DNA from 4 places in the Streptomyces prunicolor genome. Region 2 is predicted to be linked to each of the others. Evidence: riboswitches for the same ligand, from Rfam matches in the RefSeq annotation. Region 2 holds a riboswitch; each other region holds the start of a gene.

Region 1 (7,134 bases), 2.9 Mb from region 2:
AACAGCCGTCGTACGGACCGCGCTTCGGCGCGCTGCTCCCGCGCGCGCTGCACGGCGAGGGACCGGTCCGTGGGTTCGAGGTCAAACTCCAGGCGTACGACGCCGTCCTCGAAGCTGCGCTTCTGGGTGTAGCCGGCGTCCGTGAACACCTTGATCATCTTGTTGTTGGCGGGCAGCACCTCGGCGGCGAAACGGCGGATGCCGCGCTCGCGGGCGACGGCCGCGATGTGCTCCAGGAGGGCGGAGGCGACACCCCTCCCCTGGTGCGCGTCCTGCACCAGGAAGGCGACCTCGGCCTCGTCGGCCGGGGCGGTGGCGGCACGCCCGTCGGCACTAATGCGGTCATAGCGTACGGTGGCGATGAACTCGCCGCCGACGGTGGCCGCGAGTCCCACCCGGTCCACAAAGTCGTGGTGCGTGAAGCGGTGGACATCCTTGGCGGACAGACGAGGATACGGCGCGAAGAAGCGGTAGTACTTCGACTCGTCGGAGACCTGCTCGTAGAAGCTGACCAGGCGATCGGCGTCGTCGACGGTGATGGGCCTGACGCGCGCGGTACCCCCGTCGCGCAGCACCACGTCGGCTTCCCAGTGGGCGGGGTACTCGTGCCGGTCCGACGAGGTCTGCATGGGCCCCAGCGTACGGCTCGCGTCTGACAACGGCGCGAGGCAGTCTGGGGGAGAAAGCAGCATGGGGAAGTCGGGCCGAGGCCGCGGTCCGACGACTCGCTCCGGACGGTCCACAGGGCCGCTCCGGGCTCGCTTCACGTGTGGGAAACTGGTCTAGACAACCCTGAGACTCTGAAGGGCAGCATCACATGGCTGAGCGCCGCGTCAACGTCGGCTGGGCGGAGGGCCTTCACGCCCGCCCCGCCTCCATCTTCGTCCGGGCCACCACGGCCTCGGGTATCCCCGTGACGATCGCCAAGGCCGACGGCAACCCCGTCAACGCGGCCTCCATGCTCGCGGTTCTGGGCCTGGGCGCCCAGGGCGGCGAGGAGATCGTCCTCGCGTCGGACGCCGAGGGCGCGGACGCGGCCCTCGACCGCTTGGCGAAGCTGGTCGCCGAAGGTCTTGAGGAACTCCCCGAGACCGTCTGAGGTATCCCCTTCTTTGCGCCTAGACCGGCGCCGCTCTCGCGGAGGCGGTTGCGCGCCGCAGGGGTTCCTCAATTGATGGTTGCGGTGCTTTTCGCCGCAAAACACTGCACACAACCTCGAAGGGCTCGTCCGAATTACCGGGCGAGCCCTTCGCAATTCCACTTACGGGCAGCAGAAATAATCCCCCGCGAATTATCTCCTCTTTGTATACGGTGCCCGTGTTAATGCCGCAGGCCGGACATGTTTACGGGAGGTTGCGAAGTCCTCACACGGTCCGTGCCGTTCGCGCCGTTCGCCCCGCCGGGAAAGCGCAGCCGGTGCGCGGTGCCCGCGCGCTCGGTGTGCAGGGCGGTGATCGCCCGCGCTCGCTCGCTGTCGCCGCGCGCCACCGCGTCCACGATGGCGCCGTGCTCGGCCCAGGACTCCACGGGGTTGGCCGGTACGTCCACCGCGTACATCCAGGCGATCTTGTGCCGCAGCTGGGTCAGCATCGAGGTCAGCGCGGGGCTCCCGGAGGCCTGGGCCAGCGTCTCGTGGAACCAGCTGCCCAGGGAGCGCAGATCCTCGCTGTTGCCCCTCCTGGCGCGCTCCTGGCCCAGCCTGACGAGGCCGCGCAGCACCTTCAGGTGAGCCTCGGTGCGCCGCTGGGCGGCCCGCGAGGCGCCGAGCGGCTCCAGCAGCATCCGCATCTCCAGCAGGTCGGCGGCCTCCTGCTCGGTCGGTTCCGCGACGCACGCGCCCGCGTGCCGCCGGGTCACCACGAACCCCTCGGCCTCCAGCGTGCGCAGGGCCTCCCGGACGGGGACGCGCGAGACGCCGTACCGGCGCGCGAGGAGTTCCTCCGTGAGCCGGCTGCCGCGCTCGTAGACACCGGCGACGATGTCGTCCCGGATCGCCGTGCATACCGAGTGCGCCGGAATACGCATGTCCGACCTCCGCCTTAATCCCCGTGAAACGTCGACGATTGACGTGTGTTCCGTGACTCTATTGCAATCAGCGGGAATTTCCGATGGCGGACCGGAATCCATGCATATTTTTTGGACAGATGGGCCCTGGAAAGGCCGAAAGCCCCGGCCGGATGGGCCAGGGCTTCGGGAAGTGCGGCGGTGAGTCGTCAGACGTTCACGCCGTGCTTGCGGAGGTAGGCGACGGGGTCGACGTCCGAGCCGTACTCGGCGGTCGTGCGGGCCTCGAAGTGGAGGTGCGGTCCGGTGACGTTGCCGGTCGCCCCGGAGAGGCCTATCTGCTGGCCCGGGGTGACCGTCTGGCCGACGGAGACTCCGATGGACGACAGGTGGCCGTACATGGTGTACATGCCGTCGGCCATCTTGATCACGACCTCATTGCCGTACGAGCCTCCCCAGCCGGCCTCGACGACGGTGCCGGAGCCGACCGCGTGCACGGAGGTGCCGGTCGAGGCGTGGAAGTCGATGCCGGTGTGGACACCGGAGGACCAGAGGGAACCGCCGGTCTTGTAGCCGGTGGAGACGTACGAGCCGGTGACCGGTGCGACGAAGGTGTTGAGCCTCTTGCGCTCGGCGGCGCGGGCGGCACGTACCTCGGCCTCGCGCTCCGCCTTGGCCTGCGCGGCGGCCTTGGCCCGGGCGGTCTCCTTGGCCAGGGTTTCGGCGGCGGCCTGCTCCTGGGCGACGGCCTGGGCGTCGATCTTCTCGGCCACGGAATCGCCCATCGCGACGACGGGGGTGAGGCCGGTCTGTTCGGGGGCGGGCTCCGCGGCGAACGCGGGGGCACCGGCGAGGGTGCCGACGACGCCGGTGGTGGTGAGGGCCGCGACACTCGCGACACGAACGGTGGTGCGGTGGGTCCGGCTCGGGCGACGGTGCTTCCCGGTGGCGCGGGTGAACGCCATGGAGTGGCTGGTCCTTTCCTTCCTTCTCGCCTACCGGGTTAGCTGACGGGTTCGGAGCAGGAAGGTCTCCTACGGACCCCCTCGCTGTGCGCGCGGGCGTCCGATTCACCCCAGGGACGTGGGTCCCCGGCTCCCCTGGCTCGCGCCGTACGGGGACTCGGCGATGACTGTCCGGTGCCGCGAGTGCGGCGCGGTGCCTGACGGACAGCCGGACCGACGCTAAGGGGGGCCACTTTCAATCCCCAAACGGATCACGGAATTTGTTGCACATGCCACAGGGCAGACAGGCAACCTCTCCCCCAATTCGGACATTAAGAGGCCCTGATGACTCTTCAGTCACCAGGGCCCCCACGCGCGCGCGTGCCGCTCTTCGGCTCGCTACTGGTCGTCTACTCGGCCGCGACGACGGTCACTTCGCCGATACCGAGAGCCTCCACGGGCTCCTTGATCTGCTCCGCGTCGCCGACGAGGATCGTCACCAGACGGTCCACCGGGAAGGCGTTCACGACCGCCGCGGTGGCCTCCACGGTGCCGGTCGCGGCGAGCTGCTGGTACAGCGTCGCCTGGTAGTCGTCGGGCAGGTGCTGCTCGACCTGGTCGGCCAGCGTGCTCGCGACGGCCGCGGCGGTCTCGTACTTGAGCGGCGCCACCCCGACGAGGTTCTGTACGGCGATGTCCCGCTCGGCGTCGGTGAGTCCGCCCTCGGCGAGCTTGCGGAGCACCGTCCACAGGTCGTCCAGCGCGGGACCGGTGTTCGGGGTGTCCACGGAGCCGCTGATGGCGAGCATCGAGGCACCCGTGCCGTCGGGTGCCGACCGCAGCACCTGGCCGAACGCCCGCACACCGTAGGTGTAGCCCTTCTCCTCGCGCAGGACGCGGTCCAGGCGTGAGGTGAGGGTGCCGCCGAGGCAGTACGTGCCGAGCACCTGGGCGGGCCACACGCGGTCGTGCCGGTCGGATCCGACCCGGCCGATGAGCAGCTGGGTCTGGACGGCGCCGGGACGGTGCACGATCACGACCCGCCCGGTGTCGTCGGCGGTGACCGGCGGCACGGGACGCGGCTGTGCGGTGGAGCCCGTCCACGAGCCCAGGGTGTCGGCGAGCAGCGCGTCCAGGTCGATGCCGGTGAGGTCGCCGACGACCACGACGGTGGCCGTGGCGGGGCGGACGTGCCGCTCGTAGAAGGCGCGTACGGCCCCGGAGTCGATCTTCTGGACGGTCTCCTCGGTGCCCTGGCGCGGACGCGACATGCGCGAGGTCACCGGGAACAGCTCCTTGGAGAGCTCCTTGGCCGCGCGGCGGGACGGGTTGGCCGTCTCGTGCGGGATCTCGTCGAGGCGGTTACGGACCAGCCGCTCGACCTCGCTGTCCGCGAAGGCGGGCGCCCGCAGCGCGTCGGACAGCAGGCCGAGGCCCTTGGCCAGCCGTGAGGCCGGTACCTCCAGGCTCAGGCGCAGTCCGGGGTGGTCGGCGTGCGCGTCGAGGGTGGCGCCGGAGCGCTCCAGCTCGGCGGCGAACTCCTCGGCGGAGTGCTTGTCGGTGCCCTCGGAGAAGGCCCGCGCGGTGATCGTGGCGACACCGTCCAGGCCGGCCGGTTCGGCCTCCAGGGGTGCGTCCAGGAGCACCTCGACGGCGACGACCTGCTGGCCGGGGCGGTGGCAGCGCAGCACGGTCAGGCCGTTGCCGAGCGTCCCGCGCTCCGGGGCCGGGAAGGCCCACGGCCTGGCCTCGCCGGCCTGGGGCTGCGGGTGGAATTCCATCGTGGCGAGCTCGGTCACTTGGCCGCCTCCTCGTTCTCGTCGCCGGCCTCGGCCGCCGCTTCGTCGTCCTCGTCGGCATCCTCGTCCGCGATGGGCTCGTAGACGAGCACCGCGCGGTTGTCGGGGCGCAGGCGGGCCTTGGCGACCTCCTGCACCTCCTCCGCCGTCACGTCCAGGACGCGCTGTACGGCGGTCAGGGCGAGCTGCGGGTCGCCGAACAGGACGGCGTACCGGCACAGTTCGTCCGCGCGGCCCGCGACCGTGCCGAGCCGGTCCAGCCACTCGCGCTCCAACTGGGCCTGGGCGCGCTCCATTTCCTCGGCCGTGGGGCCCTCCGCGGCGAACCGGGCGAGCTCCTCGTCGATGGCGGCCTCGATGACCGGCACCTCGACGTCACCTGACGTCTTGACGTCCAGCCACCCCAGGGAGGGCGCCCCTGCCAGCCGCAGCAGACCGAAGCCGGCGGCGACGGCCGTACGGTCGCGCCGTACAAGGCGGTTGTAGAGGAGCGAGGACTCGCCGCCGCCCAGGATGGTGAGGGCGAGGTCGGCCGCGTCGGACGCGCGCGTGCCGTCCTCCGGGAGCCGGTAGGCGCACATCAAGGCGCGGGCCGGGACCTCTTCCACGACGACCTCGCGCAGCTCGCCGCCCATCGTGTCGGGCAGCGCGCCGTCACGGGGTGTGGGCTTGCCGTCGTGCGAGGCGATGGACCCGAAGTACTTCTCGATCCAGGCGAGCGTCTGCTCGGGGTCGATGTCGCCGACCACGGACAGGACGGCGTTGTTGGGCGCGTAGTAGGTGCGGAAGAACGCGCGCGCGTCCTCCAGGGTGGCCGCGTCCAGGTCCGCCATCGAGCCGATGGGCGTGTGGTGGTAGGGGTGGCCCTCCGGGTAGGCGAGGGCGGTCAGCTTCTCGAACGCCGTCCCGTAGGGCACGTTGTCGTAGCGCTGGCGGCGCTCGTTCTTGACGACGTCCCGCTGGTTCTCCATGGACTCGTCGTCCAGGGCGGCCAGCAGGGAGCCCATGCGGTCGGCCTCCAGCCAGAGGGCGAGCTCCAACTGGTGGGTGGGCATGGTCTCGAAGTAGTTGGTGCGCTCGAAGCTGGTGGTGCCGTTGAGCGAACCGCCCGCGCCCTGCACCAGTTCGAAGTGGCCGTTGCCCTTCACCTGTCCGGAGCCCTGGAACATCAGGTGCTCGAAGAGGTGAGCCAGGCCGGTACGCCCCTTGACCTCGTGACGGGAACCGACGTCGTACCAGAGGCACACCGCCGCGACCGGGGTCAGGTGGTCCTCGGAGAGCACCACGCGCAGACCGTTGGCCAAGCGGTGTTCGGTCGCTGTCAGACCGCCGGATCCTGCCTCGGCGGTGGCCGTGTGACCCATGGGCATGTACGTCCCTTCGATCGCGGATTATCTGGCTGGAACCGCAGAAATCCTGCTCGTCCCGCCACTGTATGCAAGCGTGCGGACCGTCGGCGAAGTTCCCGGCGGACGTACGCCCAGAGCGAGATCGCGTAGCCTGCGGGCAGTCGCACACGTGGACTCACGCGGCAGCCGTCGGTGACGGAGCCGAGCGGCCAACGCCGGGTCCTGGTCCGCGTTGTCAGTGCCGCGGTCCACAATGGTTCACGTCAAGACCCCGTTCACGCTTCAGCAAGAGTGAGCCGAAGGGGAGCGACCCCCAGGCGAGCGACCAGAAAAGAGGAGCCGGCAGCGATGGCCCGCCGCAGCACGAAGACCCCGCCGCCCGACGACTCGTTCGAGGAGCGGATTCTCGACATCGACGTCGTCGACGAGATGCAGGGCTCCTACCTTGAGTACGCGTACTCGGTCATCTACTCCCGAGCCCTGCCGGACGCCCGGGACGGCCTGAAGCCGGTCCACCGACGGATCGTCTACCAGATGGACGAGATGGGCCTGCGCCCCGACCGCGGCTATGTGAAGTGCGCGCGTGTCGTCGGCGAGGTCATGGGCAAGCTGCACCCGCACGGCGACGCGTCGATCTACGACGCCCTGGTGCGCATGGCCCAGCCCTTCTCCATGCGCGTCCCGCTGGCCGACGGCCACGGCAACTTCGGCTCGCTGGGCAACGACGACCCGCCGGCCGCCATGCGGTACACCGAGTGCCGTCCGTCCGAGGCCGCCAACCTGATGACCGAGTCGATCGACGAGGACACGGTCGACTTCACCCCGAACTACGACGGCCAGGAGCAGGAGCCGGTGGCCCTGCCCGCCGCCTTCCCGAACCTCCTGGTGAACGGCTCGTCGGGCATCGCCGTCGGCATGGCCACCAACATGCCGCCGCACAACCTGGGCGAAGTCATCGCCGCCGCCCGCCACTTGATCCGCTACCCGAACGCGGACCTGGACACCCTGATGCGGCACGTCCCCGGCCCCGACCTGCCC
Region 2 (7,134 bases):
TCCGTGGTCCGGCGGCAGGTACGCGGATGTGCTTCAGTTTTGAAACACATCCACGATCACGGAGACTACCTCATGTTTTAAATTTGAAGCAACAGATTTGTGTGACGGGTCACGAACATGAAGGGGTGGAGCGGCGGCGCCACGGAACGTCCTGCGGCTCCTCCAGGGCCCGCGCGATCCCCGCGCTGATCTCCTCCAGCTGCCCCACCTGCTCCGGGGTGAGGTGATCGAAGATCGCGGCCCGTACGGTCTCGACATGACCCGGCGCCGTACGCTCCAGGACGTCCATCCCCGCGTCGGTCAGGATCGCGGTGCTGCCCCGCTTGTCCGAGGGACACCCCTCCCGCCGGACCAGCCCGTCCTTCTCCAGCCGGGTCACGGCGTACGTCAGCCGGCTTCGGGTGATCTTCGACTTCTCGGCGAGGTCGGTCATCCGCAGTCGGCGGTCCGGCACCTCGGAGAGGTTGGCGAGGATGGAGTAGTACAGGTGGGGCATGCCGGCCTCCTGCTGGAGCTGCCGGTCGATCGCGTCCTCCAGGAGGTGCGTCGCGGCGATGTACGCGCGCCAGGCGCGTTGCTCCTCGGCGGTGAGCCAGCGAGTCGTCATGCCCCCAGTGTAGGTTTGTTTCAAACTTGAACCAAGCCCCGCCATCCCCACGAGCAATGACCGGGAGCGCGTCGATGCCCCACCCGTACGTCCCCTACGTCCTGCTGTCCGCCGCCGTCTCCCTCGACGGCTACCTCGACGACACCGGCCCCGACCGGCTGCTCCTCTCCAGCCCGGCCGACTTCGACCGCGTCGACGAGGTCCGGGCGTCCGTGGACGCGATCCTCATCGGCGCCGGCACGATCCGCGCGGACAACCCCCGCCTCCTGGTCAACTCCCCTCAGCTCAGGGCCGGTCGAGTCGCCGCAGGCAAGCCGGAGTACCCCCTCAAGGTCACGGTCACCGCCTCCGGCGACCTGGACCCGACGGCCAACTTCTGGCACACGGGCGGCGAGAAGCTCGTCTATACGACGGACAAGGGCGCGGAGCGAGCGCGCGGGCTGGGTCTCGCCGCGGACGTCGTCGCCCTCGGCCCCGATCTCGACTGGCGCGCGCTACTTCAACACCTGCACGCGGTAAGGGGAGTTGACCGCCTGATGGTCGAGGGCGGCGGCACGATCCACACCCAACTCCTCCAACAGGGCCTGGCCGACGAACTCCACCTGGTCCTGTCCCCCCTCTTCGTGGGCGACGACAAGGCCCCCCGCCTCTTCGGCCCGGGCACGTACCAGCCGGGCCGCCTCCGCCTCGTCGAGACCCGCCCCATCGAGGACGTCGTCCTCATGCGCTACGAACCCACCGCCCCCGGCACCGGAGACCTCCCCTCCGCCGCCGACCACCACTGGCTCGCCCTCGCCTGCGACCTGGCCGCCGACTGCCCGCCCTCGGAGACGGCGTTCAGCGTCGGCGCGGTGGTGGTGGGGGAGGACGGCACGGAGTTGTCCCGGGGCCACTCCCGTGAGGCGGGTGACCCGGTGGTCCACGCGGAGGAGGCGGCCCTGGCGAAGATCGACTCGGCAGACCCGCGCCTCCCCACGGCCACGGTCTACACGAGCCTCGAACCCTGCACCCACCGCGCCTCCCGCCCCAAGCCCTGCGCCCGCCTCATCCTCGACGCGGGCGTGCGGCGGGTGGTGACCGCTTGGCGCGAGCCGGACACGTTCGTGGAGGGGGCGGACGGGAGCGGGATGTTGGCGGCGCGGGGGGTTTCGGTGGTCGTACTTCCGGAGTACGAGGAGCGGGCGAAGGTGCCGAACCGCCATCTGCTGGGCTGACCCGGGACACCTACCCCAGAAAAGTGTGACACTTCCGCGAAAAGTGTCACACTTTTTCGGGACACCTACCTCCCCCCCGGGCTCCCCGACCGGCCCATCAAATCCTGCGCCCCACTCCCCACCAGGTCACGCTCACAAAGAACCGGTGCGGACAACGCGGAGGTAGGACACATGAGGTCAGTGGGCCGGCGGCACGCCATCACCTTGCTGGGCGCGTCCGTAGCCGTAGGACTACTCGCCTCGTGCGGAACGGCGGACACCGGCACGCGAACCATGGCCCGGGCACTCCCCGCAAGCGCCGCGTTCACGCACCCCGGGGTACTCGTCAGCAAGGCCCAGCTGGACGCCGTACGCAAGAACGTCACCGCCGGCAAACAGCCCTGGCTGAAGGCGTACTTCGGGATGCGGGACAGCAAGTACGGGTCGTACAAGTACACGGCGAAGCCGTACGCGGACGTCGACTGCCCCTGGAACGGCAAGGCCGCGCACGGCTGTGTCGAGGAGCGCGAGGACGCGATCGCGGCGTACACGCAGGCGCTGCTGTTCAGCATCACCGGGAAGCAGCATCACGCGCTGAAGGCGCGGGAGATCATGGACGACTGGTCGGCGAAGATGAAGGAGCACACCTCCGACGACGCCGGACTGCAGACCGCGTGGGCCGGTTCGACCTGGGTGCGGGCGGCGGAGATCGTGCGGTACGCGCCCGGCGCGGGGTGGCCGGCGGACCGGGTCAAGCGCTTCGGGACGATGCTGCGTACCGCCTACGAGCCGGAAGTCACCAAGGACCTCCCGGACTACAACGGCAACTGGGACCTCGCGATGACGGACGCGGCGATCGGCATCGCCGTGTTCCTCGACGACCACAAGGCCTTCGACGCGGCCGTCAAACGCTTCCGCGACCGCGTGCCCGCCTACTTCTACCTCGCCAAGGACGGCAAGGTGCCGCTCACCCCGGTGGGTTCGAAGCTCACCACACCGCAGAAGCTGACGACGTACTGGTTCAAGCAGACGACCTTCAAGGACGGCGTCGCGCAGGAGACGTGCCGAAACTTCAAGCACGTCGGGTATTCGCTGGCCGCGACCGCGCACATCGCCGAGACCGCCTGGCACCAGGGCGTCGACCTCTACGACGGGGTCAAGGACCGGCTCAAAGCGGCCCTCGAATTCCACGCCCGCTACCAGCTCGGCGAGCCCGCGCCCGCCTGGCTGTGCGGCGGCAAGGTCGACCGGAACATGGGCCCCGACCTGGAGGTCGCCGTCAACCACCTGGAGGGCCGGCTCGGCGTGAAGGTGCCCGCCGCGCACAAGCTCGCCGAGTCCACCCGGCCGGCCGGCAGCGACGACCTCTTCGTCTCCTGGGAGACCCTCACGCACGCCGGGAACACCGCGGACTGAAGTCACCGAGAACACCGCTGATCGAAGTCAGCCGGAAACACCGAAGGCCGGAACCCATTTCTGGATTCCGGCCTTCGGCCTTGAGTAGCGGGGACAGGATTTGAACCTGCGACCTCTGGGTTATGAGCCCAGCGAGCTACCGAGCTGCTCCACCCCGCGCCGTTGTGTTCCCAACCATACGCCATCCGCGGGGCCTCCTTCACCACCTTTGCCTCCGGGCCACCTCCGGCCTCTTCATCCGGTCGGCCCACACCACTCGCCGTCCGCCCCCGCCCGGGGAAACCTGGACGCGTGGAGGAGGGTCCGTACGTGCGAGCCGGCGGGCGCCTCCCCGGCGATCCCACGCCCGACCCCGGCCTCGGCGCCTACCCGGCACCCCACCCCGAGGGCGAGGGCCGGCGGATCTCGTACGCCCGCGCCGTCGTCCGCCGACTCCCCGCGCTGCTGCTGATCGGCGGGGCGTTCTACGACTACCTCACCCCGCAGGACTTCACCGCGGCCCCGTTCTTCACCGCTGCCCCGCTGGTCGCCGCCCCGCTCTACTCGCGGCGCGGCACCGTGCTCACCGGCCTGGCCTCCGTCGCCGTCGTCCTCGCGATCCACCTCAGGCTCGGCATAGTCCTTCACACCGGCGCGATCACCGAGGCGGCCACCGTCGCGACGGTCGCCGTCCTGGCCGTCCTGATCAACGTCCTGGTCCGCCGCGGCAGCGAACAGCTCGCCTCCGCGCGCGAGATCGCCGAGGCCGCCCAGCGGGCCGTACTGCCCGAACCGGCCGAGCGGATCGGCGGGTTCGAGATCGCGGCACGGTACGAGGCGGCGCAGGAGGGCGCGTTCATCGGTGGCGACCTGTACGCGGTGCAGGACACCCCGCACGGCGTACGGCTGGTCGTCGGCGATGTGCGCGGCAAGGGCATGGGCGCGGTCGCCGCCGTCGCCGTGGTCATCGGGGCGTTCCGGGAGGCCGCCGAGCAGGAGGCCACCCTGGAGGCGGTCGCGCAGCGGCTGGAGCGGGCGCTGGCGCGCGAGGGCACCCGGCGCGACGGGCTCGACGCGTTCGAGGGGTTCACCACGGCCGTCCTCGCCGAACTCCCGCACGGCGACGGCGTCGTACGGATCGTCGACCGGGGACACCCGCCGCCGCTGCTCCTGCACGAGGACGGCACCGTAAGCACGTTGCAGGTCCAGGAGCCCGCACTGCCCCTGGGAATGGGCGAGTTGGGGGTCTGGCCCGACCGCGCCGAGGAGTTCGCGTTCCCGGGCGGGGCCACCCTCCTCGTGTACACCGACGGCCTGTCCGAGGCGCGCGACTCCCGCGGTGTCTTCTACGACCCCGGGGAGCGGCTGGCCGGCCGGACCTTCCGTACCCCCGCGGCGTTGCTCGGCATCCTCGCCAGGGAGGCGCGCCGGTACTCCGGGGGCTGGATGACGGACGACATGGCGATGATCGCCGTACGCCATCCCTGACCGGATATCACGGGCCGTGACCGGTCGAGCGCCCTCCGCATAACAACTGATACACCGTCAATACCTGTGGGAATCCTGAGACTTGGCCAACTCGCCCGTTTTTCGCCGGTGGTGGGCCGTTCGTCCAGCAAGGAAAGGTTAATGATCAAGCCGAACAGCTTGGAAACGGGCGCCCGTGTCTATTAACGTTCGATAACGCAGCGCGGTCGTCCCAGCCGTCACTAGAGATGGCTCCGTGCGCACGCGCCGAATCCTGAAAGGGAACCGGGGAACCACCACTTGGGGTGAATCGCTCGTCGACTGCCGTGGAAACACGGCCGGTTTACGCGCGTAGGAGACCTTCCTGCTCCGAACCCGTCAGCTAACCCGGTAGGCGAGAAGGAAGGAAAGGAGCACGCCCACGTGGCGTCCAACCAGGCTGCCCCAGAAGCCCCTGTCGTCTACGGCGGTTACCGCCCCGACGAGGGCCCCTGGGAGGAGTGGAATCCCAGCGCGGAGACCGTTGCTCCCAACCGCGGCAAGCACCGTGTCGCCAAGCAGCGTGGTGGCGGGGGATTCGCCCGCAGCTCCACCGTCCTGGGCGTCGGTGTCATAGCCGCCGTCAGCGCGGGCGGTATGGCGAGCGCCAACACCGGCAAGCCGCCGGTCTCGATCTCCATGCCCGACCTGCCCTCCGTGGGTCATCTGCTGGACGACTCCTCCAGCACCCCCAAGGGTTCCGCGACCGCGCTCAGCAGCGTCGGCGTCAGCAGGACCGAGACCGCCAAGGGCGCCTCGGACGCGGGCGAGTTGCTGCGCAACCGGATCATGGAGCAGGCCGAGTTGCAGCAGCTCCAGGTCGACGGCAAGTCGAAGGCGGCCGTCGAGGCCGCCGTCGCCAAGCAGGTCGACGACGCCGCCGCCAAGGCCGAGAAGGACGCGGCGAAGAAGGCCGCCGACGCGAAGAAGGCCGCGGAGGCCGCCGCCAAGAAGAAGGCCGAGGCCGCGAAGCTCGCCGCGCTGGCCAAGCAGTACACGCTGCCGGTCGGCTCGTACACGATCACCGGCACCTTCGGCCAGGCCGGCTCGATGTGGTCCTCCGGGTACCACACGGGTCTCGACTTCGCCGCTCCCACCGGCACGCTGATCAAGGCGATCCACAGCGGCACGGTCACCGAGGCGGGCTGGGCAGGGTCGTACGGGTACCGCACGATCCTCACCCTCGACGACGGCACCGAGCTGTGGTTCTGCCACCAGTCCTCGATCAACGTCAGCGTCGGGCAGAAGGTCTCCACCGGTGAGGTCATCGGCCGCGTGGGTGCCACCGGCAACGTGACCGGACCGCACCTCCACCTGGAGGTGCACATCAACGGCGCCGCCACCGCGAGCGACCCGGCGCCCTGGCTGCGCAGCAAGGGCCTCAACCCTTAAGGGCCTCAAGGGTCTGGAATATCCGGTTCCGGTCCGGCGGTTGACGTGGAGCATGACTTCTCTTCGCAAGCTGGGCCGGTCCGACCTTGAAATCTTCCCGCTGAACCTCGGCGGCAACGTCTTCGGCTGGACCGCCGACGAGGCGGCCTCCTTCGCCGTGCTCGACGCCTACACCGCCGCCGGGGGCAACTTCGTCGACACCGCCGACTCGTACACGGCGTGGATCGAGGGCAACAAGGGCGGTGAGTCCGAGACCGTCATCGGCAAGTGGCTCAAGTCCCGCGGCAACCGTGCCGACGTCGTGATCGCCACCAAGGTCAGCCAGCACCCCGACTACCTCGGTCTGTCCGCCGCCAACATCAAGGCCGCGGCCGACGCCTCCCTGCGCCGCCTGGGCACCGACTACATCGACCTGTACTACCCGCACTTCGACAAGGAGGAAGTGCCGGTCGAGGAGATCGTCGGCACGCTCGACGAACTGGTCAAGGCGGGCAAGGTGCGGCACATCGCCGCCTCCAACATCTCGCCGGAGCGACTCCAGGCGTCCCTCGACTTCTCCGACCGCGAGGGCCTGGCGCGCTATGTCGCCATCCAGCCCCACTACAACCTGGTCTCGCGCGACACCTACGAGGGCGAGCTGCGGGACGTCGCCGAACGCGGCGGACTGTCGGCCCTCCCCTACTTCTCGCTGGCGGCCGGCTTCCTCACCGGCAAGTACCGCCCCGGTACGACGGTCGACAGCCCGCGGGCCGGGCGCGCGGCGCAGTACCTCGAATCGGAGCGCGGCCAGCAGGTGCTGACCGCCCTCGACGAGGTCGCCCAGGCCCATGACGCCCCGGTCGCCACGGTGGCCCTCGCCTGGCTCGCCGCCCAGCCCACGGTCGCGGCCCCGATCGCCTCCGCCCGCACGGTCGAGCAACTCCCCGCACTGCTGGGCGTGGCCGAACTGGAGCTGACGGACGCGGAGATCGCCCGCCTCACGCAGGCGTCGGCGTAGCTGTCCTTGGAGCTATGACCGGTACGGGTTGTACAGGGGAGTCC
Region 3 (7,134 bases), 4.9 Mb from region 2:
CTGGAGTTGCCACGACGCGTTCACGGCCGTCCGGTCACGACCGGTGGCGAAGACGTACATGCGCAGCAGCAGGAAGCGGGCGAGGCCGGCGAGACCGGACGCGCCGAGGTACACGGCCTGCTCGGTCAGTGCCCCCGGCGACGACTGCACCAGGTGCAGGACGAACATCGCGGCGCAGGTCACCAGGTAGGCCGCCGCTGCCGAGCCCGCCGACTGCCAGTGCCGGCGCCATCCGGCGTGCCGACCCGAGGCGAAGGTGAAGCGGGCGTGGAGTTCCGTGCAGAGGGGGGTGGAGGCGACGGTGATCAGCGCGTTCGCCAGTGCCCAGGGCAGCTGCTCCGCCAGCAGGGCCACCGCGCCGCTGGAGAGAAGCCCGACACCGCCTCCCAGTGCCGTGAACCGGGCGAAGGAGGCGAGCGGACCGGGAGCGGCCGGGATCCGGGGCGCGTCGTCCATGGCGGTCTCCATCCGCTCCGTACGCTGCGCCTCTGCGATGCGACCGCGTAAGTTTGCTTGACTTACTCAACCATAGCGGAGTCGTTGAGTTACGCAAGTATAGTTTCGCGACGGGGGAGCCCCTCCCACAGACGGACTACGTACAATGCGGCCTGATCATGGGTGAGTTACTGGTGAGATGCGCGACGTTCAACGTGCTGCACGGCCGGCGGATCCAGCCGGACGGCCGCCCGACGCCCGCTGCCCCCGACGAGCCCTCGGCGCCCCTCGCCGAAGCCGTCGCGTCCCTGGACGCCGATGTGGTGGCGCTCCAGGAGGTCGACCGGCTCCAGGAACGGTCGGGCGGTGTCGATCAGGCGGCGGTCGCCGCTGATGCGATGGGCGCGCGGGACTGGCGGTACGCGACGGCGCTGCACTGCCGTTCCGTGCCGGGCCGGGGCTGGGTCCTCGACCCGGACGAACCCGGCATGCGCGTCTACGGCCCCGAGGCCCGGCAGCCCCAAGTCCCGTCGCACGGACTGGCGTTGCTGTCCCGACTCCCGGTCCACGAGTGGCGTGCCCTACGGCTCCCGGCGGCACCCTTCGGTATGCCGTTGCGGGTGGCCGGGCGGGCCGCTCCGGTGCTGGCCCGGGATCAGCCCCGGGCCGCCCTGGCCGCCGTGGTGGAAGGACCGCACGGCCCGTTCACCGTCGTGGCCGTCCATCTCTCGTTCGTGCCGGGGTGGAACATCGGGCAACTGCGCACCGTGCGCCGCTGGATCGCCGATCTTCCCCAACCCCGGCTACTGATGGGCGACTTCAACCTCTTCGGCGCGCTTCCCCGGCTCACCCTGAACGCGACCGCGCCGCGTGGCTGGCGGAGTTCGGCGCGGCGGGCGACCTTTCCGTCACACCGGCCGCTCGTCCAGCTCGACCACATCATGACGACGGGGCTCGGCGTGGACGCCGTAGGGACAGCGCACGCGCCCAGGACGGCGATCTCGGATCACCGGCCGCTCGTGGTGGAGCTGGCGCTCTGAGTCAGTTCCACAGGGGGTAGGTCACGGTGTGCTGGAACTTGTCCGGCCTCGCGCCCGGGTACGTCAGGGTGATTTCGGTGTACTGCCGCACCTGCGGGTGCCGCTTCCAGGTCTGCGGGGTGTCGAGCCGGACGGTGACCGGGAACGAGTGGAACTTGCCCACCGCGCAATAGGGCTTGCAGTCGTTCACCACGTTCACGCCCGTGGCCGTCGCGGAGTTGGCGTTCCAGTCCGTCCAACGCAGCGACGTGAGGCGGCTGTTGCCGTCGCCGCAGGCGAGCATGAAGTCGGTGGGGCGCACCTCGGGGTGCCAGAGGCAGTCGACCAGCACGGGGTCCTGGAGCTGGCGGTGGGCGGTCACCGGGACCGTGGTCGGGGCCGCCGACGAGGTGGCGACGGCCGGACCGAGCAGGGCCGCGGCACAGAGCGTGACGATTCCGACCATGGTGTGTTTGTACATGTCCGCTCCCGGCCGCCTGTTCGTCCTCGTCACCCCGCACCAGCGGTGGGCCCGCCTGCCGGGGCACGGTCGTCGTGTCTCTGTCGACGCTACGACCGTGTCCCAGGATGCACCACTCGTACGGGTCCATGACGCGGTTGGCCGGGAGTGTCGCGGGGTGTGCGGTCAGGGCCGGGAAATGCCCGGCCCCGATCGGATCAGGCGGGCCGTACGGCGCCCCGGATGGCGGCGGCACCGGCGTAGAAGATCGACTCCTCGCGTATCGGCGTACCCGGGCTCGGCGCGTGGATCATCAGGCCGTTGCCGGTGTAGAGGCCGACGTGGTCGATGCTGTCGTAGAAGAAGATCAGGTCGCCCGCGCGGATGTCCGCGAGCGGGACGAGCGCGCCGGCGCCGGACTGTTCCTGGGCGGTGCGCGGGAGGAGGACGCCCGCGGCCTTCCAGGCGGCCTGGGTGAGGCTGGAGCAGTCGTACGCGTCCGGTCCCGCCGCGCCCCACAGACACGGCCTGCCGATCTGTGCGCGGGCGAAGGCGAGCGCGGTGCTGGTCTTGCTGAGCGTGGTGGGGTCCTGCAGTGCGGCGGGTACGGCCGCGGCGGGCGCCGGGCTGATGGTCGGGGCCGGAGGAAGAATGATCTCCGGGGCCATCGTCGGAGCCGTGGGCAGGGTGAACTCGGGAGCGACGACCGGGGCCGCGGCGAAGGAGACCTCGGCGGCGGGTGGGGTCGGCTGCCACTCCTGCTGCGGCGGACGCCAGTCCGGTTGAGGCGTGAGGTACGAGGTGCGCTGCTCGGTCACCATGGGCATCTGGCCTGTGGCCCAGACCTGTTGCTCGGGGAGGACGGGCAGCTGCCCTGTTTCCCAGGCCTGTTGCTGGGGCACGACCGGCATCTGGCCTGTGGCCCAGGCTTGTTGTTCGGGCACGATGGGCAGCTGCCCCGTGCCCCAGGCCTGCTGCTCGGGCATGACGGGCAGCTGCCCGGTCGACCACGTCTGCTGTTCGGGGACCATGGGCATCGCCCCGGTCGACCAAGTCGTCTCCGCTGTGGGCCAGTTGGTCTGCGCGGGCGGCCAGGTGGCACTCGCCGGGGCCTGTTCGGCGCGCGGAGCGGCGATGTACGGGAGCAGGTTCAGATCCGCGGTGAGTGGGTCGAAGGCCGGTGCCGGGGCAGTCGCGACGGCGAACTGCTGTGCCTCCATGACGGGCGTGGGCGGCACCTCGATGGACGGCACGGGCGGCAGGTCGAGGACGGTCGCCTGGGGCATCTGGGCCATCTGCTGCATTTGTGGTGCCTGAGATGCCTGCACCGCGGCGATCTGAGGCATCTGGGGGGCTTGCGGCGCGGCGGGCGGCAGTGCGGCGACGGGTCCGGCTGTCAACTCGGCGACAGGCGCCGCGAGTTGAGGGGCGGCGGGCCCCGGCACTCCGGTCCCCGCGGTCAGTTCGGCCACGGCGCGGCCGGACTGCGCCTCAAGTGCTCGGGCGCCGCCTTCGGGCTCGGGGCGCCGTTCGGACCGCTCGGGCCGGGCTGCGGCCGGACGGGCGGGAGTCCTGCGGGGCGGTAGGGCCGCCGGTACGGTCGGGCCCAGTTGAGCGCGGGCGCGGTCGAACAACTGCCGGGTGACGGCGTCCTGAGCGGGGTCGGAAGGACGCGACGCGCTGGGACGGGGCTCGACACGCTGGCGTGGAGCGCCGGACATCTTGCGCGTGGCGTTGTAGTTTCCGGTGGCCGTCTCGGCCCTGTCGTAAAGGGAGTTGATCCGCCGCTGCACTTCGTCACGGCTGGGTCGGTCGTCCACGGTGGGGCCACTGCCTCCGGTGCGCGTACTTCGTTCTGCCGGCATGGCAGACGTGCTCCTTCCGTATCGCGCCTACCGAGTTAGCTGTCGGGTTCGGGCGGCCGATCACGGAAGGATTGCCCTACGACCCTTGCCCGGATGGGCAGTTGGGCCGATTCACCCCAAGTCGGTTGGGTCCCCGGTTCCGGCTGTCGCGAGCGACAGACCGGATTCGGCGCAAACCGTGCGGCCCGGCGCTGATCGCCGGAGTAGGTCGTACGGTCTGAGCGCCAACTTAGCCAACGTGTGTGCCTCGTGTGAAGGTTGAAGCGCGATATGTCCGATACGTTTTTGTGACCTTTACCTCTCCCAAACGTGTCGCGGGCTCATGGGTCCGCCGGGCCGGGTGATCCATATGAGGTCGCTATGAATTTTTGGGACGGTTGAACACACCGGCGTCCGGCTCCGTATTGGAACGGGGGATTTCCATGCCGGGACGATCCGGGCCGACCGATACGTGTAGGAGCAACTTCCTTGGCACGCAACACGCGCAGACGCCCCACAGGCGCACGACGCGCGACGATGGCAGCAGTCGCCCTGATGCTGGGCGGCGGAGGACTGGTGGCGGCGAACGTCTACGCGTCGGCGTCCGAAGGTGGTTGGGGCGGTGATTCTGCCCAACAAGGGTCTCCGGATGCGGCCTCGGACGGCGCCACGATCGACTGCCCGGACATCGGCACCCAGTTGACAACGGTCCCCGACGAGGCGAAGACCGAGGTCGACACCCAACTCGCGCTTCTGGACCAGCAGATAACCGAGGCCTACCAGAAACTGAAGGACTCGACGGAGTCCATCCGCCAGGACGCCTCCTTCGCCGACAACGCGATCATGAATCCGTTGAAGGAGAAGCGCGCCGCGACCATCGGACGGATCGGCGACGCCATCGCGCGTGTCGGGGACCGCCCGGAAGGCCTCGACGCCCTCGCGGGCTGCACCCTGATCGCCCCCACGAACGGCGACGAGAACGGCAGCGGGGGCGACGACCAGAGCGGTAGCGCCGACCCGACCGGCCAGGACCAGCAGCAGGGCGACGGCCAGGACCAGCAGGGCAACCAGCAGTCCAGCAACGGGCCCGTCGCCTCGGACTACGCGGACATCACCTCCGTACAGCCCAACGTGAACACCCCGCAGGACCAGGCCGACGCCTCCCGCGGCACGTTCGTCACCGCGTGCGGTGTCAACGAGAACGGCCTGTTCAACTCGGACAACGTGATCGTCGCGCCCGGAGTCACCAACGGCGCCCACCACTTCCACGACTACATCGGCAACCAGTCGAACAACGCCTTCGCGAGCGACGACGACCTGGCGAAGGCCGACACGAGTTGTGAGAACCCGGGCGACAAGTCCACTTACTACTGGCCCGTGTTGCGCCTGCAGAACGGCAAGCAGGAGCAGGACGCCGACAAGCCCGGCGGCGGTACCGAGGGCAACTCCGGTCAGATCGTCACCGCGAAGGCGGCCACGCTGACGTTCGTGGGCAACCCGAAGAGCAAGGTCGTCGCGATGCCGCGCCTCCTGCGCATCATCACCGGCGACGCCAAGGCCTTCGTGAACGGCCCGGCCAACGCCAACGCCTCCTGGAGCTGCACCGGGTTCGAGGACCGGCAGCTCAAGGACAAGTACCCGCTGTGCCCCGCGGGCAGCGACGTGGTGCGCACCTTCAAGTTCCAGAGCTGCTGGGACGGCCGCAACATCGACAGCGCCAACCACCGCACCCACGTGGCCTTCGAGGCCGCCGACGGCTCCTGCCCGGCGGGCTTCGAGGCCATTCCGCAGCTGGTGCAGCGGATCGTCTACGACGTGAACGCGCCGAGCCTCCAGGACGGTGGCAAGACGACCCCGCTGTTCGCGGTGGACTCCTTCCCCGAGCAGCAGCACAAGCCCGTCACGGACCACGGCGACTTCATCAACGTCTTCGACGAGGGCCTGATGAAGGACATGGTCAACTGCATCAACGACGGCAAGAAGTGCGGCGCCGGGACGGACGACGACCCCGGTACCGGCGGCGGTTCGGGCGGCGGCTCGGGTTCGGGCGGCGGCTCGGGTGACCCGGAGGCGTCCCCGACGGCCACCGACACCGCTACGGCGGCGCCCTCCGGCTCCGCGTCCGACGCGCCCAGCGGGAACGGCGGCAATGAGGGGAACGGCGGCAACGGCGGCAACGCCGGGAATGGTGACAACGCCGACCAGCCCACCGCGGATCCCGCGACGAGCGCCCCGGACACCGAGACCAACGCCCCCGAGCCCACGGACACCCAGACCACCGACCCCGGTGACCTGACGACCGCGGTCTCGGTCCCCAAGGCCGACACGAAGACCGAGGGGTCCAAGTCGACCGAGACGCAGGGGAGTTCGGACAACGGCTCCGGCGGCCAGGTCGGCAGCCCCACGGCGACGCCGCCTGACTCGTCCTCGGGCGGGGAGAGCTACGCAGCCGTAGGCCCCAACCAACCGCAGGCACAGGGCGGACTGGCGGAGACCGGCGCGAATCTGTGGCCCGCCGTGGCCGGCGCGCTGCTTCTCATCGCCGGATTCGTGGTGCTCTACCGAGGTAAGCGCAGTACACGCTGACACACAGCACGTCCGTGCACGTCTGTGACAACGACGGCCCGGCCGCCCCGACTTGGGGGTGGCCGGGCCGTCACATGTTCAACGCGCGAGGCAGAAGACCTCAGACAGCCGGCGCGGGATACGTCGGGTACTCGACCCCGGAGACGTGCTGGACGACCCGGACGACCTGGCAGGAGTAGCCGAACTCGTTGTCGTACCAGAGGTAGAGGATCGCGTTGTCGCCGTCGACCTTGGTGGCGCCCGCGTCGATGATCGAGGCGTGGCGCGAGCCCATGAAGTCGCTCGACACCGCGTCGGGGGCGGTGGTGAAGTCGATCTGCCGTTTGAGCGGAGACGTGAGCGAGACATCGCGGAGGTGGTCCAGGACCTCGGCGCGGGTGGTCTCGCGGCCGAGCCGCAGGCTGAGGATCGCGATCGACACGTCCGGCACCGGGACCCGGATCGAGCTGCCGGTGATCGGCGCCTTCAGGTCGGGCAGCGCCTTGGCGACGGCGGAGGCGGCACCGGTCTCGGTGATCACCATGTTCAGCGGCGCCGAACGGCCGCGACGATCGGCCTTGTGGTAATTGTCCAGCAGGTTCTGGTCGTTGGTGAACGAGTGGACGGTTTCCACATGGCCGCGCAGCACACCGTACTCGTCGGCCATCGCCTTCAGCGGCGGCACGATCGCGTTGGTGGTGCAGGACGCGCAGGACAGGATCTGCTCGTCCGGCTTGATGGTGTCGTGGTTGACGCCGTGCACGATGTTCGGGACGTCGCCCTTGCCGGGCGCGGTCAGCACGACCTTGTC
Region 4 (7,134 bases), 4.3 Mb from region 2:
TCCCCAACCCCTGCTCCAGATAGGCGTCCACGCCGCCCCAGGTCTCCTCGACGGTCTCGAAGGCCGCTGTCAGATACTCGGCGCGGGCGTCGAAGAGGGGGCTGAGGAGCTCCATCACCTCGGGGGAGTAGGCCGAGGCGGAGGAGCCGCTGCGACGCACCTTGTAGCGGCGGTGCTTCGCGTTCGACTCCAGGTAGTCGGCCACGATCGCCTCGCGCTCCACGCCCACGGCGAGCAGCGTCACGGCTATCGACAGGCCCGCGCGGTCCTTGCCCGCCGCGCAGTGCATCAGCGCGGGAACGCTGTCCTCCGCGAGCGAGTGCAGCACCTGGGAGTGCTCGGCGGTGCGCTCCGTGACGATCGTGCGGTACGAGGTGATCATCCGGTGGGCGCCCTTGCCGTCGCCGAGGATCCCGCGCAGCTGGTCTGTCTCGCCGTCGCGGACCATCTTCCAGAACTCGGAGCCGTCCGCCGGGTCGGACAGCGGCAGATTCACATTGCGCACGCCGGGCAGCTCGACGTCGGGACCCTCCAGCTTCTGGTCCGACGCGTTGCGGAAGTCGAAGATCGTGTGCAGCCCGAGGGAGGTGAGGAACGCCGCGTCCTCGTCGGTCGCGTGCGCCAGATGACCGCTGCGGAACAGCACCCCGTGCCGCACCCGCCGTCCGTCCACCGTCGGCAGCCCGCCCACATCCCGGAAATTGCGCACTCCGGACAACTCCGGCTCGGTCGACGGAATCTGCTGCGTCACGAGGACTCCTCCCACTCGGCCCGACGACGCGGCTCACCGGCGGGCACGCTTCCGACGATACGACATCGATTCCACAGGCTCTGAGTTGTCCACAGGCGTTGCCTCGCAGGCCTCGGCCATTGATGATGTTGCTGCTTGAGTGGACTTGTTCGAATCTGTGAGGGACCTGATGCTGGAGATCGCCGAGAACGGCCGTACGTGGGTGCTGTCGGGCCCCACAAGCAGCTACGCCGTCCATCTCACCGAGCACGACGAGCTGCTCCACCTGCACTGGGGCCCGGTGATCGCGCTCGCCGACGCCGAGGAACTCGCCGCCCGCCCGCTGCCCGTGGGCTCCTCCTTCGAGTCCCCGCTCGACGGACGCGAGGAGTACCCCGTCGAGGGCGGCCCCCGCTTCGCACGCCCAGCCCTGTCCGTGCGCACGCCCGAGCGTCGCGGCACGGAGTGGACCTTCGAGCGGTACGACACCGAGGGCGACGAACTGCGGCTCCGGTTCCGGGACACCGGCCTCGCGATCACGTTGCACTACCGGACGCGCGGCGACGTCGTAGAGCGCTGGACGACCCTCGACAACGAGGGGGACGAGGCGCTGGAGCTGCTGCGCGCCGACTCCGCCGTGTGGACGTTGCCCGAGCGGGAGGGGTGGCGGCTGTCGCAGTTGCACGGGCGGTGGGCCGCCGAGTCGCGGCTGGTGCGTTCCGACCTCACCTACGGTGAGAAGGTCATCGGCAGCCGGCGCGGACACACCGGGCACCAGCATCTGCCCTGGGTCGCGCTCGACCTCGACGCCACCGAGGAGCGCGGCGAGGTCTACGGCTGCGCCCTCGGCTGGTCGGGGTCCTGGCGGATCGCCGTGGCCCAACTCCCGGACGCGCGCGTGCAGATCGGCGGCGGCGCCGGGTACGACGACTCCGGGCTGCTCCTCCTGGCGCCGGGGGAGTCCTTCACGACCCCCGTCTTCGCCGGACTGTGGAGCGACGCCGGCTTCGGCGGCGCCAGCCGCACCTGGCACGACTACCAGCGGACGTATGTCATCCCGGACGCGGACCAGGACCGGCCGGTGCTCTACAACTCCTGGGAGGCCACGCAGTTCGACATCTCCGAGGAGCAGCAGGGCGTGCTCGCGCGGCGCGCGGCGGCGGCCGGGGTCGAGCTGTTCGTGGTCGACGACGGCTGGTTCGGGAAGCGCACCAGCGACCGCGCCGGACTGGGCGACTGGACCCCGAACCCGGACCGCTTCCCCGGCGGCCTCAAGCCGCTCGCCGACTACGTGCACGCGCTCGGCATGCAGTTCGGTATCTGGGTCGAGCCCGAAATGGTCAATCCGGACAGCGATCTGTACCGCGCGCATCCCGACTGGGTGCAGTTCCAACCCGGACGAAAGCGGACGGAGTTCCGCAATCAGCTCGTGCTGAACCTGGCTCGCGAGGATGTCCAGGAATACCTCTGGGAGCGGCTCGACACGCTCCTCACGAGCGCCCCCATCGACTACGTGAAGTGGGACTTCAACCGCTGCTTCACGGATGCCGGCTGGCCCGGTGACGCCTATCCGCAGCGCCTCTGGGTCGACCATGTGCGCGCCCTGTACGCCCTGTTCGACCGGTTGCGGGCGGCCCACCCGGGCGTCGCCTTCGAGTCCTGCTCCGGTGGTGGCGGCCGGATCGACCTCGGCATCATGAGCCGTACGGACCAGGTGTGGACCTCGGACAACACCGACCCGCTCGACCGGCTCGCCATCCAGCACGGCTTCAGCCAGATCCACCCCGCGCGCGTGATGGCCGCCTGGGTCACCGACAGCCCGAACACTCAGCTCAACGACCGGGTCAGCAGCCTGCGTTTCCGGTTCGTGAGCGCCATGGCCGGGGTGCTCGGGGTGGGCGGCGACCTCTCGGAGTGGACCGAGGAGGAGCTCGCCGAGGCCCGCCGTTGGGTGGACCTCTACAAGGAGATCAGGCCTCTCGTGCAGCACGGCGACCTCCACCGGCTGCGCCCGCCGAGCGGCGGACTCAGTGCCGTGCAGTACGTGCGCGGCGACGAGACCGTCGTCCTCGCCCTGCTCCAGGCGCAGCACTACGGTGAGCCGCTGCCGGCGCTGCGGCTGCGCGGGCTCGACCCGACAGCTTCGTACGAATGCCTCGAAACGGGTGAAGTACACCGGGGGGCCGTGCTGTTGCACCACGGGTTGCGCACCGGGCTGCGCGGTGACCTTGATGCGACGGTTCTCCGGCTGCGTCGCATCTGAGCGCTCTGTCCTAATTGCAGCCTTCGTTCCAACTCGCTCTGGAATAAGGGGACCTGAGGGGCGTGTACGTGAGCAGCGTCATATTCGTGACCGTGGGTCGTTGGTCATGTTCACGTAATTGACGTGCTTTTGCAGGGGAATTGAGGAGTCGAGGCCCGGGGAATTCACGGAGGGTGACTGTGAATTCCCACAGGCAATCACAAGAAACGCAAATCCGTGGAACCTCCTGCTTGTCCCTTTGCGTCTTCCTCGCTTACGTTCGCCACCAATCCGGACGGACGCCCAATCCTGCCGCCGACCGGACTCCGTACTCACCCACCCGTACGCGGCAGGAGCGGGGGACCCACAGGTAAGACGCCTGTTCCGGTCTCCGGAACGGGCTTGGGGTTAAGTCGCGACCAGCGCGCGGCCGGGCATCTCCAGCTCGCACCCGACAGCTCACCTCGCAGGCGCCGGAGAGGAATTCGTCATGCCCGCGAAGGGTAAGCACCGCCGCCCGAAGGCCCAGCGCCTCACCCGCTCGATAGCCGTAGCCGGAACCGGCGGTGCCGCGCTCGCCCTTCCGCTCGTGGGGGCTGCAGGCGCTCATGCCGCCCCTTCGACTTCCGCTCCGGAAAAGGCAGTTCAGTCCGTTCCGGCGGTTGAGAAGGCGGCGACGGAGAAGGCGGCGACCGCGAAAACCGCGGGCGTCAAGACGTATTCGGTGAAGGCGGGCGACTGGCTCGCGAAGATCGCCGAGGAGCAGGATGTCACCGGCGGTTGGAAGAAGATCTACCAGGACAACCGCGAGGTCATCGGTGGGGACCCGTCGCTGATCCACCCGGGCCTGAAGCTCTCCCTCGGCAAGAAGGCCTCGACGGGCGGGACGGACACCGGCACTTCGTCCAAGTCGTCCGGTACTTCGTCTTCTTCGTCCTCGTCGTCCTCTGCTTCTTCTTCTTCTTCTTCTTCGTCGAAGAGCAGCTCGGCCGCGCAGAGCGACAACAGCACCAGTACCTCCACCGGTTACACGCTCCCTGTGACCGGCGGCACCATCGGCACCGGCTATCACGTCGCGGGCAGCATGTGGTCCAGCGGCTATCACACCGGCGTCGACTTCGTCGTCCCGACCGGTACCACCGTCAAGGCGGTCGCCGCGGGCACGGTCGTCTCGGCGGCCTACGACGGCGCCTACGGCAACGAGGTCGTCATCCGGCACGCGGACGGCGAGTACTCGCAGTACGCCCACATGTCGCAGCTGTCGGTCTCGGCCGGCCAGACGGTGACCGAGGGCCAGCAGATCGGCCTCTCCGGCGCGACCGGCAACGTGACCGGCCCGCACCTGCACTTCGAGATCCGGACCACGCCGTACTACGGCTCGGACGTGGACCCGGTCGCCTACCTGCGCTCGCACGGCGTCACCGTCGGCTGACACCGGAGCCCGGAGCCTGGCGCCGGGCAGTTCCGGGGTCAACGCCCCTGATCAGAGGGTTATTCCGACTTTGGACAACCCTTTACAAGTGGCTTATATCACCGCCCGTCAACCCCTAAATACGATCGCGTAGGTCACAGCTCAGGGTGAATTATGGTTGCCGTGGCTAACGATTCGAAGAGTGACAACAGATCAGTGATCGGGTCGTACGTGGCGGTGGGGGACAGCTTCACCGAGGGCGTCGGCGATCCTGGGCCCGACGGGGCGATGGTCGGCTGGGCCGACCGGTTCGCGGTACTGCTCGCGGACCGGCGGCCCGAGGGCGACTTCGAGTACGCCAATCTCGCGGTGCGCGGGAAGCTGCTCGACCAGATCGTGGCCGACCAGCTCACCCGGGCCAAGGAGATCGGGCCCGACCTGGTCACCCTGGCCGCGGGCGGCAACGACATCATCCGTCCGGGCACCGACCCCGACGAGGTCGCCGAGCGCTTCGAACGCGCGGTCGCCGACCTCACCGCCGCCGTCGGCACCGTCATGGTGACGACCGGCTTCGACACCCGCGGCGTGCCCGTGCTCAAGCATCTGCGCGGCAAGATCGCCACCTACAACGGACATGTGCGGGCCATCGCCGACCGCTACGGCTGTCCGGTGCTCGACCTGTGGTCCCTCAAGACGGTCCAGGACCGGCGGGCCTGGGACGGCGACCGGCTCCACCTCTCTCCCGAGGGGCACACGCGCGTGGCACTCCGCGCCGGCCAGGTCCTCGGCGTCGAGGTCCCGGCCGACCCGGACCAGCCCTGGCCCCCGCTGCCGCCGCGCGGCACGCTCGACGTCCGGCGCGACGATGTGCACTGGGCGCGCGAGTACCTGGTGCCGTGGATCGGGCGCCGACTGCGGGGCGAGTCCTCGGGGGACCACGTGGAGGCGAAGGGCGCGCTGTCTCCGGACGACATCAAGATGCGGATCGAGCGGGTGGCCTGACGGGGCGACGCGCCGATAGGGCGACGCGGTAACGGGGTGACAGGTGCGGAGCTGCCCCCTCGGAGAGGCGGCATTTTTCGGAAGGCGTCTCCTCGAAGAGGCGGCTTTTGAAGGGACGGCTCAGGGAGCGGCCAACGCCGCCCGCTCCAGGCCCAGTTCCCGTGCCAGCGCCTCGTCGACCCACTCCAGGGCCCGCGTCCGCGACACCGTGCCCCCGTAGGCGGTCATCTGTACGGCGAGCCCGTCGAGGAGGGCTGTCAGGCGCAGGGCGGTGGTGGCCGGGTCCGGGCAGTGGAACTCGCCCACGGTCACTCCCTCGGCGATGACCTCGGAGAGGGCCTGCTTCCACTGGCGGTCGAGATCGCGGGTGACGTCCAGGAGGGCGGGTTCGCGCAGTGCCGCCGCCCAGCCCTCGATCCACAGCCGCCAGCCCTTGGCCTGCCCGGTCGGCGCGTACCAGCGCAGCGCGGCCCGCAGTCGGCGCAGCGCGGTCGTACGGCGGCCGAGCAGCTTGCGCAGATGGGCGAGGTCGTCCTCGGCGGCGAACGTGAACGCGGCGGCGACCAGTTTCTCCTTGGTCGAGAAGTGATAGAGCACCAGCGCGTTGCTCACCCCGAGCGCCGAGGCCACGTCGGCGATCCTGACCGCCGCGACCCCTCGCGCCTCGATCTGTTCGACGGCGGCCCGCAGCAACTCCGCCCGCCGCTCCGCCACGCCCAACCGCACTCTCGCCACGCGGTCACCCTAAGCCGTTGCCCATAGGGGCGTTGTCCCGTAGGTCACCGGTACCAGCCGAACCGTTCCGCGATGACCGGGAGCCGCTCCGCGACGATGGCGTGCGCGGCGGCGCGCGGTGTGGTGCCGTCTGCGTCCGCGCGGGCCAGCATCCGGTCGATCAGGGCACGCATCGAACGCCGGGTGTGGGCGAACGCCTCGTCCGCGTCCGCGCCGATGTCGCCGAACAGGGTCCACCACCACCAGGCGTTCGTCCCGGAGTTCACGACCACGTCCGGCAGCACGGTGACCCCACGCGCGGAGAGCAGCTCCTCAGCCTCAGGTAGTACGGGCATGTTGGCCGCCTCGACGATCCAGCGGGCGGTGATCCCCTGCTGGTTCGTGGTGTCGATCGCGTACGACACCGCCGCCGGAACCAGCACCTCCGCCGCTACGGACAGCCAGTCCTCGCCGGGGAGTTCGCGATCGCCGGCACGCAGCGCGGAACGGTTCACGGTGCCGTACCCGTCCCGGGCCGCGAGCAGCGCGTCCACGTCGAGGCCGGCCGGGTTCGCGATCGTGCCCTTGACGTCGGCGACGGCGACGATCGTCAACCCCGCGCGCGTGAGGAACCGTGCCGTGGCCCCGCCCATGGTTCCCAGCCCCTGCACGGCGACCCGCGTCCCCGCGTACGGCACGCCCGCCCGGTCCAGCGCCGCGAGCACCGACTCGGCGACCCCGCAGCCGCCGACCAGCTCGTCGAGACCGATGCCGTCCACCTCGACCGCGAAGGCGTCCGCGAGCCGCCGCCGCGCCTCCGTCTCGTCGTTGAGCAACGGATACACGGCCTGGATCGTCGACACGAGCCCGGCTTCCACGGCGGCCCTGTCGACCAGGTCCTGGCTGAGCCCGAGGTCCTCACCCGTCGTCCAGAAGCTCTCGATGTACGGCCGCATGGCGCGCAGGTAGCGCACGAGGAGGCCGTACGACACCGGGTCGCGGGGATCGCAGTCGATGCCGCCCTTGGCGCCGCCG

The links. Region 2 has a riboswitch for cyclic di-AMP ahead of OG588_RS23700 (M23 family metallopeptidase). Riboswitches for the same ligand answer to the same signal wherever they lie in the genome.
Region 1: another riboswitch for cyclic di-AMP. It lies ahead of OG588_RS37165 (M23 family metallopeptidase); the one in region 2 lies ahead of OG588_RS23700 (M23 family metallopeptidase).
Region 3: another riboswitch for cyclic di-AMP. It lies ahead of OG588_RS01345 (NlpC/P60 family protein); the one in region 2 lies ahead of OG588_RS23700 (M23 family metallopeptidase).
Region 4: another riboswitch for cyclic di-AMP. It lies ahead of OG588_RS42935 (peptidoglycan DD-metalloendopeptidase family protein); the one in region 2 lies ahead of OG588_RS23700 (M23 family metallopeptidase).

What each region holds. Positions count from the first base shown of each region.
Region 1 is NZ_CP108676.1:8,088,788-8,095,921, reverse strand. Features, by position in the region: gene OG588_RS37180 (GNAT family N-acetyltransferase) at 1-629, opposite strand, end outside; gene OG588_RS37175 (HPr family phosphocarrier protein) at 818-1,099, shown strand; gene OG588_RS37170 (GntR family transcriptional regulator) at 1,321-2,025, opposite strand; gene OG588_RS37165 (M23 family metallopeptidase) at 2,214-2,969, opposite strand; cyclic di-AMP (ydaO/yuaA leader) riboswitch at 2,983-3,142, opposite strand; gene OG588_RS37160 (pitrilysin family protein) at 3,359-4,747, opposite strand; gene OG588_RS37155 (M16 family metallopeptidase) at 4,744-6,117, opposite strand; gene OG588_RS37150 (DNA topoisomerase (ATP-hydrolyzing) subunit A) at 6,445-7,134, shown strand, end outside.
Region 2 is NZ_CP108676.1:5,186,623-5,193,756, reverse strand. Features, by position in the region: gene OG588_RS23725 (MarR family winged helix-turn-helix transcriptional regulator) at 110-607, opposite strand; gene OG588_RS23720 (dihydrofolate reductase family protein) at 682-1,821, shown strand; gene OG588_RS23715 (alginate lyase family protein) at 1,993-3,216, shown strand; tRNA gene OG588_RS23710 (tRNA-Met) at 3,302-3,375, opposite strand; gene OG588_RS23705 (PP2C family protein-serine/threonine phosphatase) at 3,526-4,683, shown strand; cyclic di-AMP (ydaO/yuaA leader) riboswitch at 4,918-5,074, shown strand; gene OG588_RS23700 (M23 family metallopeptidase) at 5,086-6,093, shown strand; gene OG588_RS23695 (aldo/keto reductase) at 6,146-7,090, shown strand; gene OG588_RS23690 (PrsW family intramembrane metalloprotease) at 7,103-7,134, opposite strand, start outside.
Region 3 is NZ_CP108676.1:309,576-316,709, reverse strand. Features, by position in the region: gene OG588_RS01360 (GtrA family protein) at 1-456, opposite strand, end outside; gene OG588_RS01355 (endonuclease/exonuclease/phosphatase family protein) at 615-1,475, shown strand; gene OG588_RS01350 (hypothetical protein) at 1,477-1,935, opposite strand; gene OG588_RS01345 (NlpC/P60 family protein) at 2,133-3,779, opposite strand; cyclic di-AMP (ydaO/yuaA leader) riboswitch at 3,788-3,961, opposite strand; gene OG588_RS01340 (DUF1996 domain-containing protein) at 4,296-6,344, shown strand; gene OG588_RS01335 (glyceraldehyde-3-phosphate dehydrogenase) at 6,445-7,134, opposite strand, start outside.
Region 4 is NZ_CP108676.1:9,468,041-9,475,174, forward strand. Features, by position in the region: gene OG588_RS42925 (tyrosine-protein phosphatase) at 1-751, opposite strand, end outside; gene OG588_RS42930 (alpha-galactosidase) at 921-2,993, shown strand; cyclic di-AMP (ydaO/yuaA leader) riboswitch at 3,296-3,458, shown strand; gene OG588_RS42935 (peptidoglycan DD-metalloendopeptidase family protein) at 3,463-4,404, shown strand; gene OG588_RS42940 (SGNH/GDSL hydrolase family protein) at 4,600-5,385, shown strand; gene OG588_RS42945 (TetR/AcrR family transcriptional regulator) at 5,506-6,120, opposite strand; gene OG588_RS42950 (Glu/Leu/Phe/Val dehydrogenase dimerization domain-containing protein) at 6,165-7,134, opposite strand, start outside.